DNA from 2 places in the Serratia sp. ID 25-353 genome. Region 1 is predicted to be linked to the other one. Evidence: predicted binding sites of a transcription regulator. Region 1 holds the regulator's gene; the other holds the start of a gene.

Region 1 (5,593 bases):
GGTGGCGGAGGCGGCGCTGGACGTGATCAATACGCCGGAGGTGCTGAGCGGCATCGAGCAGCGTCATGCGCTGTATGTGCAGGCTTTGCAGCATATCGGTGATAAATACGGTATTTTCACCGCGATTCGCGGCATGGGGTTACTGATTGGCGCCGAGCTGACGCCGCATTATCACGGCAGAGCGCGCGACTTCCTCACCGCCGCCGCCGCGCGTGGGTTGATGATCCTCAACGCCGGGCCGAACGTGATCCGTTTCGCGCCGTCGCTGGTGGTGGAGCTGCAGGATATCGAGGCCGGCATGGCGCTGTTCGAGCTGGCGGTGCAGGATGTGATCAACGCCTGAAGCCCGCGCGGCATATAACGGGGCGCGGCATGCCGCGCCCTTATTGATCGCGCAGTTTGCGCTTGAGCCAAATGCCGTGGTGCGGGCGCTGGCGCCAGGCCAGCGACGAAATGGTGTGCATCACGCTCAGGTGCGACAAAATGCGCCGCAGGTGGCGCTCCATCTCGGTGACGGGCATGTCCGGATGCAGATCCGGCGGCTGCATGATGCCGCTGTTGCCGCTGCTCGGGCCGTCGTATTCCAACCGCTGCTGGCAGCTTTGCAGCGCGATTTCACAGGTTTGCAGATACGCTTCCGCCAGTTTCGGCGTCAGCATGTAGTGCTCGCGCGCCAGAATGGTCATGGCGTTCAGGTGTTCGACGATGAACTGGCTGTGAGTGACCCACAGCCGCATGTCCGCCAGATAGTTTGACGCGAACCCCGGCTCCTGCATCGCCTGATTGAGCGAGGTGAACAGCGCGTTGTGCGCCTGGTTAACCTGCATGCGAGTATAGGCCAACGCGGTGGCGTCCGGTTCCGGTTGCTTCAGCATCAGCCGCAGCGCGGCTTGATCGTTCTCCAGCGCCTGATGGGCATTCTTGCGCAGCAGCCCGCTTTGCCACTGCGGCCACAGCCAAATGGTGCCGCCGAACGCCAGCACGCAGCCGATCAGCGTATCGATCAGGCGCGGCACCAGAAAATGCGAGCCGTTCAGCGCCAGCAGCTGCAGGGTGTAAACCGCCGTGACCGTAAAGCCAATCACCGACAGCCCGTAGTTCTTGCGCGAAACCAGGTAGGCCAGCAGCGTGATCACCAACATGATGCTCAGCGTTTCGCCTTCCGGCAACTGCAGCTGCAGCAGCCCGGCCGCCAGCAATAGCCCGGCAATCGTGCCCAGCGCACGGTGCTGAATGCGCACCCGGGTGGCGTTATACCCGTTTTGGCTTACCAGCATGATGGTGAGCAGGATCCAGTAAGGCTTCGGCAGGTTGAACACCGCGCCCAGACTGCTGCCGATCGCCAGCGTCACGCCCAGCCGTGCGGCGTTGCGCAGGGCGGTGGATTTGAACGACAGGTAGCTGGCCAGCGCCGGCCAAAACGGCAGGCGGTGTTGGCCGGGCATCAGATCGCGGCGGTACAACGGATGCTGGGTACGCAGCAGGCGGGCGATGCGGCTGAAGTGGTAATAACAAAACTGGCCGACCGGGTTATCGGGATGCTGCGCCGCCATTTTTTCCAGCGCCGCCAGCTCGTGGGTCATGGAGAAGCGCTTCGAATGTTGATGGTAGAGAATATCGTGCGCCACCACGCGCAGCCGGCCGGCGATCACCTGAGCATTGCGGCGAATGATCGCTTCGGCCTGGCTCTGCTCCACCAGCTTTTGCACCTCTTCCGGCAGATGCAGGCTGACGGTGATGTGCTCCTGCAGATCCATCGCCACCTGAAAGGCGCGCTGCAGGCGCTTTTGCTCGAGGTTGTTGGCGTGCGGCAGGAAATTAAGCTGTTGGTACAAAAGGCTGATCAGATCCATCACCTTTTGCTGGCGCACCAGCAGCGGCGGCAGCGCGGTTTGCGGATCAATATGCTGGGTCAGCAGCGAGTATTTGGCTTCGAAATAGTCCGCCAGTTCCAGGTAGAGCTGGCTGAGCGTCTCGCGCATCGGCTGCTCTTTCCACAGCTTGAACCAGAACCAAGTGAATAAGCCGTACCAGGCGGTGCCGATGGCGTACAGCAGCGGCGCCTGCCAGAGAGGCACCGTACCGGCCGTGCTGAGGGCGAAGATGGCGGCCACCAGCGCCGCCGGCAACAGCCGGGCGTGCAGCGGGCTGATTTCACCGGTGACGCCGAGCAGCAGTGCCAGGCCCAGCATCAGCGCCGGCAGCGGCACGTGCCACAACATGGCCTGTTGCAGCAGCACGCTGCTGAAGGCGAACAGCGAACCGCCGACGATCAGACGTTTAAAGAAGCGCTTATGCGGTGTGTCCAGACCGGCGATATTGCAGCAGGCGGGCACCAGAGAGAACATCAGGCCGAGCTGTAGCTGGCCTATCAGCAGGCCGAACAGCACCGGCAGGCACAACACCAGCGTTTGTCGCAGTGCGTAGTTGATTTCCGGGTGGTAGATCAGGCGGCGCCACATGGCAGAAAGCAGACAAAAAAACGGCGCAGATTGCGCCGTTTCTTCAGGGATTAACGGGTGCCGTAGACGACAATGGTTTTGCCGTGGGCGGAAATCAGGTTTTGATCTTCCAGCATTTTCAGAATACGGCCAACGGTTTCACGCGAGCAGCCGACGATCTGGCCGATCTCCTGACGGGTGATCTTGATCTGCATGCCGTCCGGGTGAGTCATGGCGTCGGGTTGCTTCGCCAGATTCAGCAGGGTTTGCGCGATGCGGCCGGTCACGTCCAGGAAGGCGAGGTTGCCCACTTTTTCGGAAGTGACCTGCAGGCGGCTTGCCATTTGGGCGGACAGACGCATCAGGATGTCCGGGTTCACCTGGATCAGCTGACGGAATTTCTTGTAGGAAATTTCGGCCACTTCACAGGCGGTTTTCGCGCGAACCCAGGCGCTGCGCTCCTGGCCTTCTTCGAACAATCCGAGCTCGCCGATGAAATCCCCCTGGTTGAGGTAGGACAGGATCATCTCTTTACCTTCTTCATCCTTGATCAGCACCGCGACGGAGCCTTTCACGATGTAGTAAAGCGTTTCGGCCTTTTCACCTTGGTGAATCAGCGTACTCTTCGATGGATATTTGTGGATATGGCAATGAGACAGGAACCATTCGAGAGTAGGGTCTGTTTGCGGTTTGCCGAGAACCATTCGCTGTTATCCTCTGTTGTTATCGCTGCCTTGTGTCACAGGGGTCAGAGTTCCCTGTAAAACCCGCCTGTAGCCGCAGTCATGAGCGAGGGCTACCGGCAAGTTTTGAGGCGTGTCATAAAAATACGCTGTCGCTCTAGCATATTAACTTGCCGTAAGCGCTGCAAGCTACATTCTGTTAACATACCGGTAAAGGAGCCTTTCTCTGGGCGTTTCCCTGAAATTCAGTGTCCCGGAAAGATTTATTGCGGCTCTGTTTGTAGCACAGAGTAAGGCGGGTGTCTCGTGTTGTCTCGCTTCAGCATGATTAGCATCAGGTTACGTTGCCTGTTTCTATGCGAAAGCGTACCCTGATTTTAAGAAATTAACCGGAGTGACCAGAATGCAGGCAAGAGTTAAATGGGTGGAAGGGTTAACGTTTTTGGGTGAATCGGCCTCCGGCCACCAGGTGCTGATGGATGGCAACGCCGGCGATAAAGCGCCCAGCCCGATGGAGATGGTGCTGATGTCGGTGGGCGGCTGCAGCGCGATCGACGTGGTGTCCATCCTGCAAAAAGGGCGCAACGACGTGCGCGACTGTGAGGTGAAGCTGACCTCCGAGCGCCGTGAAGAAGCCCCGCGGTTGTTCACCCATATCAACCTGCATTTCATCGTTACCGGCCAGGACCTGACCGACAAGATCGTCGAGCGTGCGGTGAACCTGTCGGCGGAGAAATACTGCTCGGTGGCGTTGATGCTTAACAAGGCCGCCACGGTGACCCACAGTTTCGAGATCCGCCACCCGGCGTAATCGAGACGGAGCGCGGCCCGGCGCCGCGCTCAACGCGTTTATTCGATCTTCTTGCCTTCCAGCAGCCGCTGCACCAGCGGCGCCATGATCAGTTCCATCGCCAGCCCCATCTTGCCACCCGGCACCACTAACGTATTGATGTGCGAGATAAACGAGCCCTGCAGCATCGCCAGCAAATAGGGGAAGTCAATTTGATCCAGCCCGCGAAAGTGGATCACGACGAAGCTTTCGTCCAGTGAGGGAATCGCCTTGGCGGCGAACGGGTTGGAGGTGTCCACCGTCGGCACGCGCTGGAAGTTGATGTGGGTGCGCGAGAACTGCGGCGTGATGTAGTTGATGTAATCTTCCATCGAACGCACCACCGAGTCCATCACCGCTTCGCGAGAGTGACCGCGCTCGCCGGTATCGCGGATCAGTTTCTGGATCCACTCCAGGTTGACGATCGGTACCACGCCGACCAGCAGATCGACGTGGTTTGCCACGTCGTGGTGCTCGGTGACCACGCCGCCGTGCAACCCCTCGTAAAACAGCACGTCGGTCGGCGCCGGCAGCGGTTCCCACGGGGTGAAGGTACCCGGCACCTGATTGTAGGGCACCGCTTCGTCGTAGGTGTGCAGATACTTGCGCGAACGGCCGGTGCCGTTCTTGCCGTAGTCGATAAAGCTCTGCTGCAGCAGGCCGAAGTCGTTGGCCTCGGGGCCGAAATAGCTGATGTGTCTGCCCAGATCGCGCGCCTTGCGGATCGCCGCGTCCATTTCCGGCCGGGTGTAGCGGTGGAAGCTGTCACCCTCCAACTCGGCGGCGCGAATGTTGAGCTGTTGGAATATTTTGCGGAACGCCACGCTGGTGGTGGTGGTACCGGCGCCGCTGGAACCGGTCACCGCGATAACGGGATGTTTGGCAGACATGGTGGTTGTCACTCCGTGTTGAATGCGCCGGCGTCAGGGGATTATTGTGGCTCTTGTTGACGCTCTCTATGTCAGGAAAAAATGGCGCGCGCTGGTTTGCAATGCCCCATTGTTACCTGATTTTTTCCGTCAGTCATAGAACCGATCGCCACTAAATTTCTTCCTGCCCGGCGCGGAACTGGCCGCGCGGCATGATGTTGACGCTCTCGTGCAGTTCCGACCACACCAGCACCACTTCGCCGTTTTTCAGCTGGCGGCGCACGTCCTCCACCTTCTGTTCCAGCGAGCGTTCGTGCTCGCCGTAATCGGTGCCTTCGCGCAGCACAAAGGATTCGATCAGGCTGTTCAGGGTGTCGGTTGCCAGTTCTTGCCAGGGAATGATCACGTCGGGATGTCCAGATAAGGGGAAAGCCAGGCCGGAATGCGATGCTCCAGCCACATGTGCGGTTTTTTCAGCGTGCCGCCGACAAAGCCGACGTGGCCGCCGAACTCGGTCAACTGATATTCAATATTGCGCGGCAGGCCGGTGACGTCGGGGATCACCTCATGGGTCATGAAGGGATCGTCCTTCGCATGGATGATCAGCAGCGGCGTCTGGACAGCCGGCAACAGCGGCAGGGCGCTGCAGCGGCGATAATAGTCGATAGCGTCGCTGAAGCCGTGAATGCGTGAGGTGATGGCGTCGTCGAATTCGCGGATGCGTCGCAAGCCGTTCAGCTGTGACAGCTTGAGCGGCAGAGTGTCCGGGTA
Region 2 (5,593 bases), 1.7 Mb from region 1:
CGACAAGCTGGACGTCACGCAAATCACCCACCTCAACTATTCGTTCTGCCTGATCTACAACGGCGAGAAAGACGAAACCAACGCGGCGCTGAAAGACCCCGCTCGCCGCCACCAGATCTACCTGTCGCCGAAAGTCACGGCCGATCTGCAACGGCTGCCGGTGCTGCGCAAACAGAACCCCGAGCTGAAAGTACTGCTGTCGGTCGGCGGCTGGGGCGCACGGGGCTTCTCCGCCGCCGCCGCTACCGAGGAAAACCGGGCGATATTCATTCGCTCCGCGCTGCAGGTGATCGCGAAGTATCGGCTGGATGGCATCGATCTGGACTGGGAATATCCGGTGAACGGCGCCTGGGGGCTGGTGGAAAGCCAACCGGCGGATCGCGACAACTTCACCCTGCTGCTGAAAGAGCTTCACCAGGCGCTGGGGCAAGGCAAGCTGTTAACCATCGCCGTCGGGGCCAACGTCAAAAGCCCGCAAGAATGGGTCGATGTGAAAAGCATTGCCCCTTACCTCGACTACATCAATCTGATGACTTACGACATGGCTTACGGCACACAGTACTTCAATGCCAACCTGTACGATTCAAAGCGTTGGCCAACCGTGGCGACCGCCGACCGCTACAGCGCCGATTTCGTGGTAAAGAATTATCTGGCTGCCGGACTGAAACCGGCACAGATGAACCTGGGTATCGGTTTCTACGGCCGGGTACCGAAACGGGCGACCGAGGCGGGCATCGACTGGGACAAACCGGATGCCGCCAAGCATCCGGTGACGCAGCCTGACTTCAGCACGCGAGAAACCGCCCTGTTCAACGCGCTGGGGCTGGATCTCAGCAAAGACACTTACGTTAAATACCACGATATCGTCAGCAAATTGCTCAACGATCCGCAGCATCGTTTTCGCGAGCACTGGGATGACGACGCCAAGGTGCCTTACCTGACGCTGCAATCTGCCGAAGGCAAATCGCTGTTCGCTATCTCCTACGAGAACCCGCGTTCGGTAGCTCTCAAAGCCGAGTACATCAAAAACCAGGGATTGGGAGGGGCGATGTTCTGGGAGTACGGCGCAGACGACAACAACCGGCTGGCACAGCAACTGGCGGAATCGCTGGGGATTAAGGGCGAAAAACGGTAAATCGACGGGGCGATGTCGACATCGCCCCGCTTTAGGGCAGCCTTACTGCGGTTTGAGTTTGGCCAGCGGCTCGGCAACGAACTGCTGTTTCAGCTCTTGCTTGCTCTTCATCACGATTTGCCCGTCGGTGCCGATGCTCATGTGCTGCGGATCGACGTTGTTCATCGACTGCCACAGCATCACCGCCTGCAGGCTGTTTTCTTTCTGCTCCGGCGTCAGCGCCACGCCGTCCGGCCATTTGCCCAGCTCAACCGCCTGTACCAAACGCTGGTATATCTCGGGCGTCATCGCCGCAATCAGATCTTTCACGTCCATCAGAGCCCTTCTCGCTTACGGATGAATAATTAGCTGAATCGATTTTGTTGGTTAAATTACTACTTAGCCGGCCGTTTGGTCGCCATTTTCGCCATCGGTGAAACTCAGCGAGGCGGAGTTGACACAATAGCGGTCGCCGGTCGGCTGCGGGCCATCGGGGAAAACATGCCCCAGGTGCGCATCGCAGTGGCCGCAGCGGATTTCAATACGATGCATATTATGTGAATTATCATCAAGATAACGGATTGCATCGGCGGAAACCGGCTCATAAAAGCTCGGCCAGCCGCAGCCGGAATCGTATTTTGTTTCGGAATAGAACAGCGGCTGGTTACAGCACAGGCAATGGTACACGCCTTCGCGTTTGTTGTGCAGCAATTTGCCGCTGAACGGCGCTTCGGTACCGCGCTGTTGCGTCACATAACGTTGGATTTCATTCAGTTCCGTGACCGGATGACCGGGGGTTGTCTCTTTAGCCATTTGTGCTTATCTCTGAATGTGGATAATGTCAACGAAAACAATGATTAATAATAACAAAAAATTAACACCGCTGCAGGGATTTTTGGCCTAAACTGTAGCCCATAAAGGCCACGTCACGATGATATGTGATAGCGATCACACATCTTGCGTATGCTGACTTTATACTTGGCGGCTTGTCCCCATATAACGGATGAGGCCGAGCGCAAATGGACTGTGCAATAAGCGTGCAAAACCACCCTTCCGGTTTGACTTGCCGCAAGAATTGACACGATTCCGCTTGACGCTGGGTAAGGTTTTTGTAATTTTACAACCAACCTTTTATTCACTAACAAATAGCTGGTGGAATATATGACTATCAAAGTAGGTATCAACGGTTTTGGCCGTATCGGTCGCATTGTTTTCCGTGCTGCTCAAGAGCGTTCTGACATCGAGATCGTTGCAATCAACGACCTGTTGGACGCGGAGTACATGGCCTACATGCTGAAGTATGACTCTACTCACGGCCGTTTCAACGGTACGGTAGAAGTTAAAGACGGCCATCTGGTTGTTAACGGCAAAACCATCCGTGTTACCGCAGAGAAAGACCCGGCTAACCTGAAGTGGAACGAAGTGGGTGTTGACGTGGTTGCTGAAGCGACCGGTATCTTCCTGACCGACGAAACCGCACGTAAACACATCACCGCTGGCGCTAAAAAAGTCGTTCTGACTGGCCCATCCAAAGATGCGACCCCAATGTTCGTGCGTGGTGCCAACTTTGATAAATATGCCGGCCAGGACATCGTGTCCAACGCCTCTTGCACCACCAACTGCCTGGCGCCACTGGCTAAAGTCATCAACGACAACTTCGGTATCGTTGAAGGCCTGATGACCACCGTTCACGCGACCACCGCCACGCAGAAAACCGTTGATGGCCCGTCCCACAAAGACTGGCGCGGCGGCCGCGGCGCATCCCAGAACATCATCCCTTCTTCTACCGGCGCAGCGAAAGCGGTTGGCGTTGTTCTGCCAGAGCTGAAAGGCAAACTGACCGGTATGGCATTCCGCGTACCGACGCCAAACGTATCCGTTGTTGACCTGACCGTGCGTCTGGAAAAAGCGGCGACCTACGAAGAAATCAAGAAAGCCATCAAAGATGCCGCTGAAGGTTCTATGAAAGGCGTTCTGGGCTACGTTGAAGACGACGTGGTGTCCACCGATTTCAACGGCGAAGTGCTGACTTCCGTGTTCGATGCCAAAGCCGGTATCGCACTGAACGACAACTTCGTGAAACTGGTTTCCTGGTACGACAACGAAACCGGTTATTCCAACAAGGTTCTGGATCTGATCGCTCACATCTCCAAGTAATGGCATGATGTTAAGCTGATAATGAGGGCGACATTTTTGTCGCCCTTTTTTATTTGTATCTCCGGCAAACAATAGGTCATGAAATGAACGAGAAAATTTTCACCCTGCCCGTTTCCGAACAGATTTCGCCTTACATCAGCCAGCGTCAACTCGATGAGCTGGGCGTGGTTGTGGTGTCGCACCCGAAAGTGCGCGCGGCCGTCGCGCTGCAAGGTGCCCATCTGCTGGCCTGGCAGCCCAGCGGTGAGCAACCGGTGATTTGGCTCAGCAGCAATACCCCCTTCGCCAAAGGCAAGGCCATCCGCGGCGGCGTGCCAATCTGCTGGCCGTGGTTCGGCCCGGTGGCGCAACCCTCCCACGGTTTTGCCCGCAACCAACCCTGGAGCCTGACGGCGCACGATGAAGATGACAACGGCGTCATCCTGACCTTTACGCTGAAAGACAATGAGCAGACCCGCAAACTGTGGCCGCACGCCTTCACGCTGATTGCCCGCTTCAAGCTGGGTGCGGAGTGCGAGATCGAACTGGAATCGCACGGCGATTATCAGGCCACGGCGGCGCTGCACAGCTACTTCCAGGTCGGCGATATCGATCGGGTCAGCGTGGCGGGCCTGGGCGAGCCTTATATCGACAAGGTGGCGGGCGGCGCAGAGGCGCGCCAGGCGGGCGAAGTGACCTTCATAGGCCAAACTGACCGCGTCTATACCCGCCCGGAAGCCTTCAGCCAGATCCGCGATTCGGCGCTCGCACGCACCATCGAGGTTCACCACCATCATATGAGCGACGTCATCGCGTGGAACCCCGGCGTGGAGCTTTCCTGCAGCATGGGGGATATGCCGAACGACGGTTACAAGACCATGGTCTGCATCGAGACTGGGCGCGTCAGCAAACCGCTGGTCGCCGCCGGCGAGCAACCTGCCCGTTTGGGTGTGACCTTCCGCAGCCGTAAGAAGGCCTGAGGAGCCGTGCGCGAAAGCGCACTGCAGATGTGCAAAAGGGGCGCCAGCGCCCCTTTTTGATGCACGTCACGCACGATAATCGTGCAATGCGTGATTAGAAGGTGTAGCTCACACCCGTCATCAACAAACCGGTGTAGGATTTATCCACCATCGGGCTGTCTTTCACTTCATCCGACAACTTCACATAGCGGCCGACGAAGAAGGCATTCCAGCTTTTGTTGATCTGGTAATTGGCGCTCAGCTCAAGATACGGTGCCCAGCTATCACCTGGGGTGTAGCTGTCCAGGCCGCTGCGGCGCGATTCATTGGCGCTGACGCCGTAGTAATATTTGTTCTGGTTCTTGCTGTTCCACATCACGCCCACGCCCGGGACCAGCGTCAGCGCGTCCAGATCAAACTTGTACAGATAAGCCACATCGCCCACCAGCCCGTTGCTGTTGTTCAGCGTGTCGCCGGTGAAAGTGGTACGGATAGTGCCCCACTGGGCGTTGTGCGAATAGGCCAGGCCGGCCATCAGCGTGCCGCGACGCTTGTCGAGGCGCTTCATGCGATCGTCGTCGCTGTCGCCCGGACGGTAGCCCCATGGCGTGTAGTAACCCATGATGCTCAGCTGGTTTTCTTGATCTTTCCACAGGTAGTAACCGGCGGTCAGAGTACGGAAGTAGAAGTCGTCACCTTCATAGTCGATGACGGGCACCGGATAAACGCGGTCCTGATAACCGCGATACGCGTCCGGGCTAACCAGCGCGGCAGCGCCAAGTGACCAGGTTCCCGCCTGAGCACTTTGCGCACAAACCATTGCGGAAGCGATAATTGCTAGCGTTTTGAGTTTTGAAATCTTCACTGGTTCTTTTTCCATAAATTACAGGGTTAATAGCCGCAATAGTTTATGTGAAAATTTAGTTGCGCGCCTAATCTTTACAATAGAAAACGACCAAGATCGAATAACTTATAGCGGAATTATGAATTAATCATGGCGGAACGATGACGTTTCATCCCGCAGGCCGCGCCAGACAAGGCATTTGGCTTACACAGTAATAACTGAGTCATTGATATGACTTAAAAAAAGCTTTTTCTGCGGCAGGAAATTTTCCGGCAAGCAAACTAAGCTTAAATCAGAAGGCGAATTTATCCTGGGCCCAGCGGCATACAGCGCAACTCGCGATAATAAGCGCACCAAGTTGGCATACGGGTTGCTGTACTCAGGCGTATTCTCATCTTCCGGGGGCCAGAACACTATCACACGCTCTCTTTAACCTGTGCTAATAACGAAAGGACGGGCATCATGAACATATTTGACCACTATCGCCAGCGCTACGAGGCTGCCAAGGACGAAGAGTTCACACTGCAGGAATTTCTTACC

The links. The regulator CRP, encoded in region 1, controls carbon source genes, mostly activating them, when cyclic AMP is high. The targets are predictions, from matches to a motif close to ATGTGANNNNNNTCACAT.
Region 2: the regulator CRP is predicted to act here: its motif matches at 2,051-2,068, upstream of msrB (peptide-methionine (R)-S-oxide reductase MsrB).

Annotation. Positions count from the first base shown of each region.
Region 1 covers NZ_CM139236.1:4,721,499-4,727,091, reverse strand. Annotated here, with positions in the region: gene argD (bifunctional acetylornithine/succinyldiaminopimelate transaminase) at 1-343, shown strand, start outside; gene ACYF6X_RS22720 (YccS/YhfK family putative transporter) at 384-2,462, opposite strand; gene crp (cAMP-activated global transcriptional regulator CRP) at 2,513-3,145, opposite strand; gene ACYF6X_RS22710 (OsmC family protein) at 3,528-3,935, shown strand; gene ACYF6X_RS22705 (phosphoribulokinase) at 3,974-4,843, opposite strand; gene ACYF6X_RS22700 (YheU family protein) at 4,995-5,228, opposite strand; gene ACYF6X_RS22695 (hydrolase) at 5,225-5,593, opposite strand, start outside.
Region 2 covers NZ_CM139236.1:1,363,450-1,369,042, reverse strand. Annotated here, with positions in the region: gene chiD (chitinase ChiD) at 1-1,135, shown strand, start outside; gene ACYF6X_RS06585 (YeaC family protein) at 1,178-1,450, opposite strand; gene msrB (peptide-methionine (R)-S-oxide reductase MsrB) at 1,514-1,927, opposite strand; gene gapA (glyceraldehyde-3-phosphate dehydrogenase) at 2,276-3,271, shown strand; gene ACYF6X_RS06570 (D-hexose-6-phosphate mutarotase) at 3,355-4,230, shown strand; gene ACYF6X_RS06565 (MipA/OmpV family protein) at 4,325-5,089, opposite strand; gene yeaG (protein kinase YeaG) at 5,516-5,593, shown strand, end outside.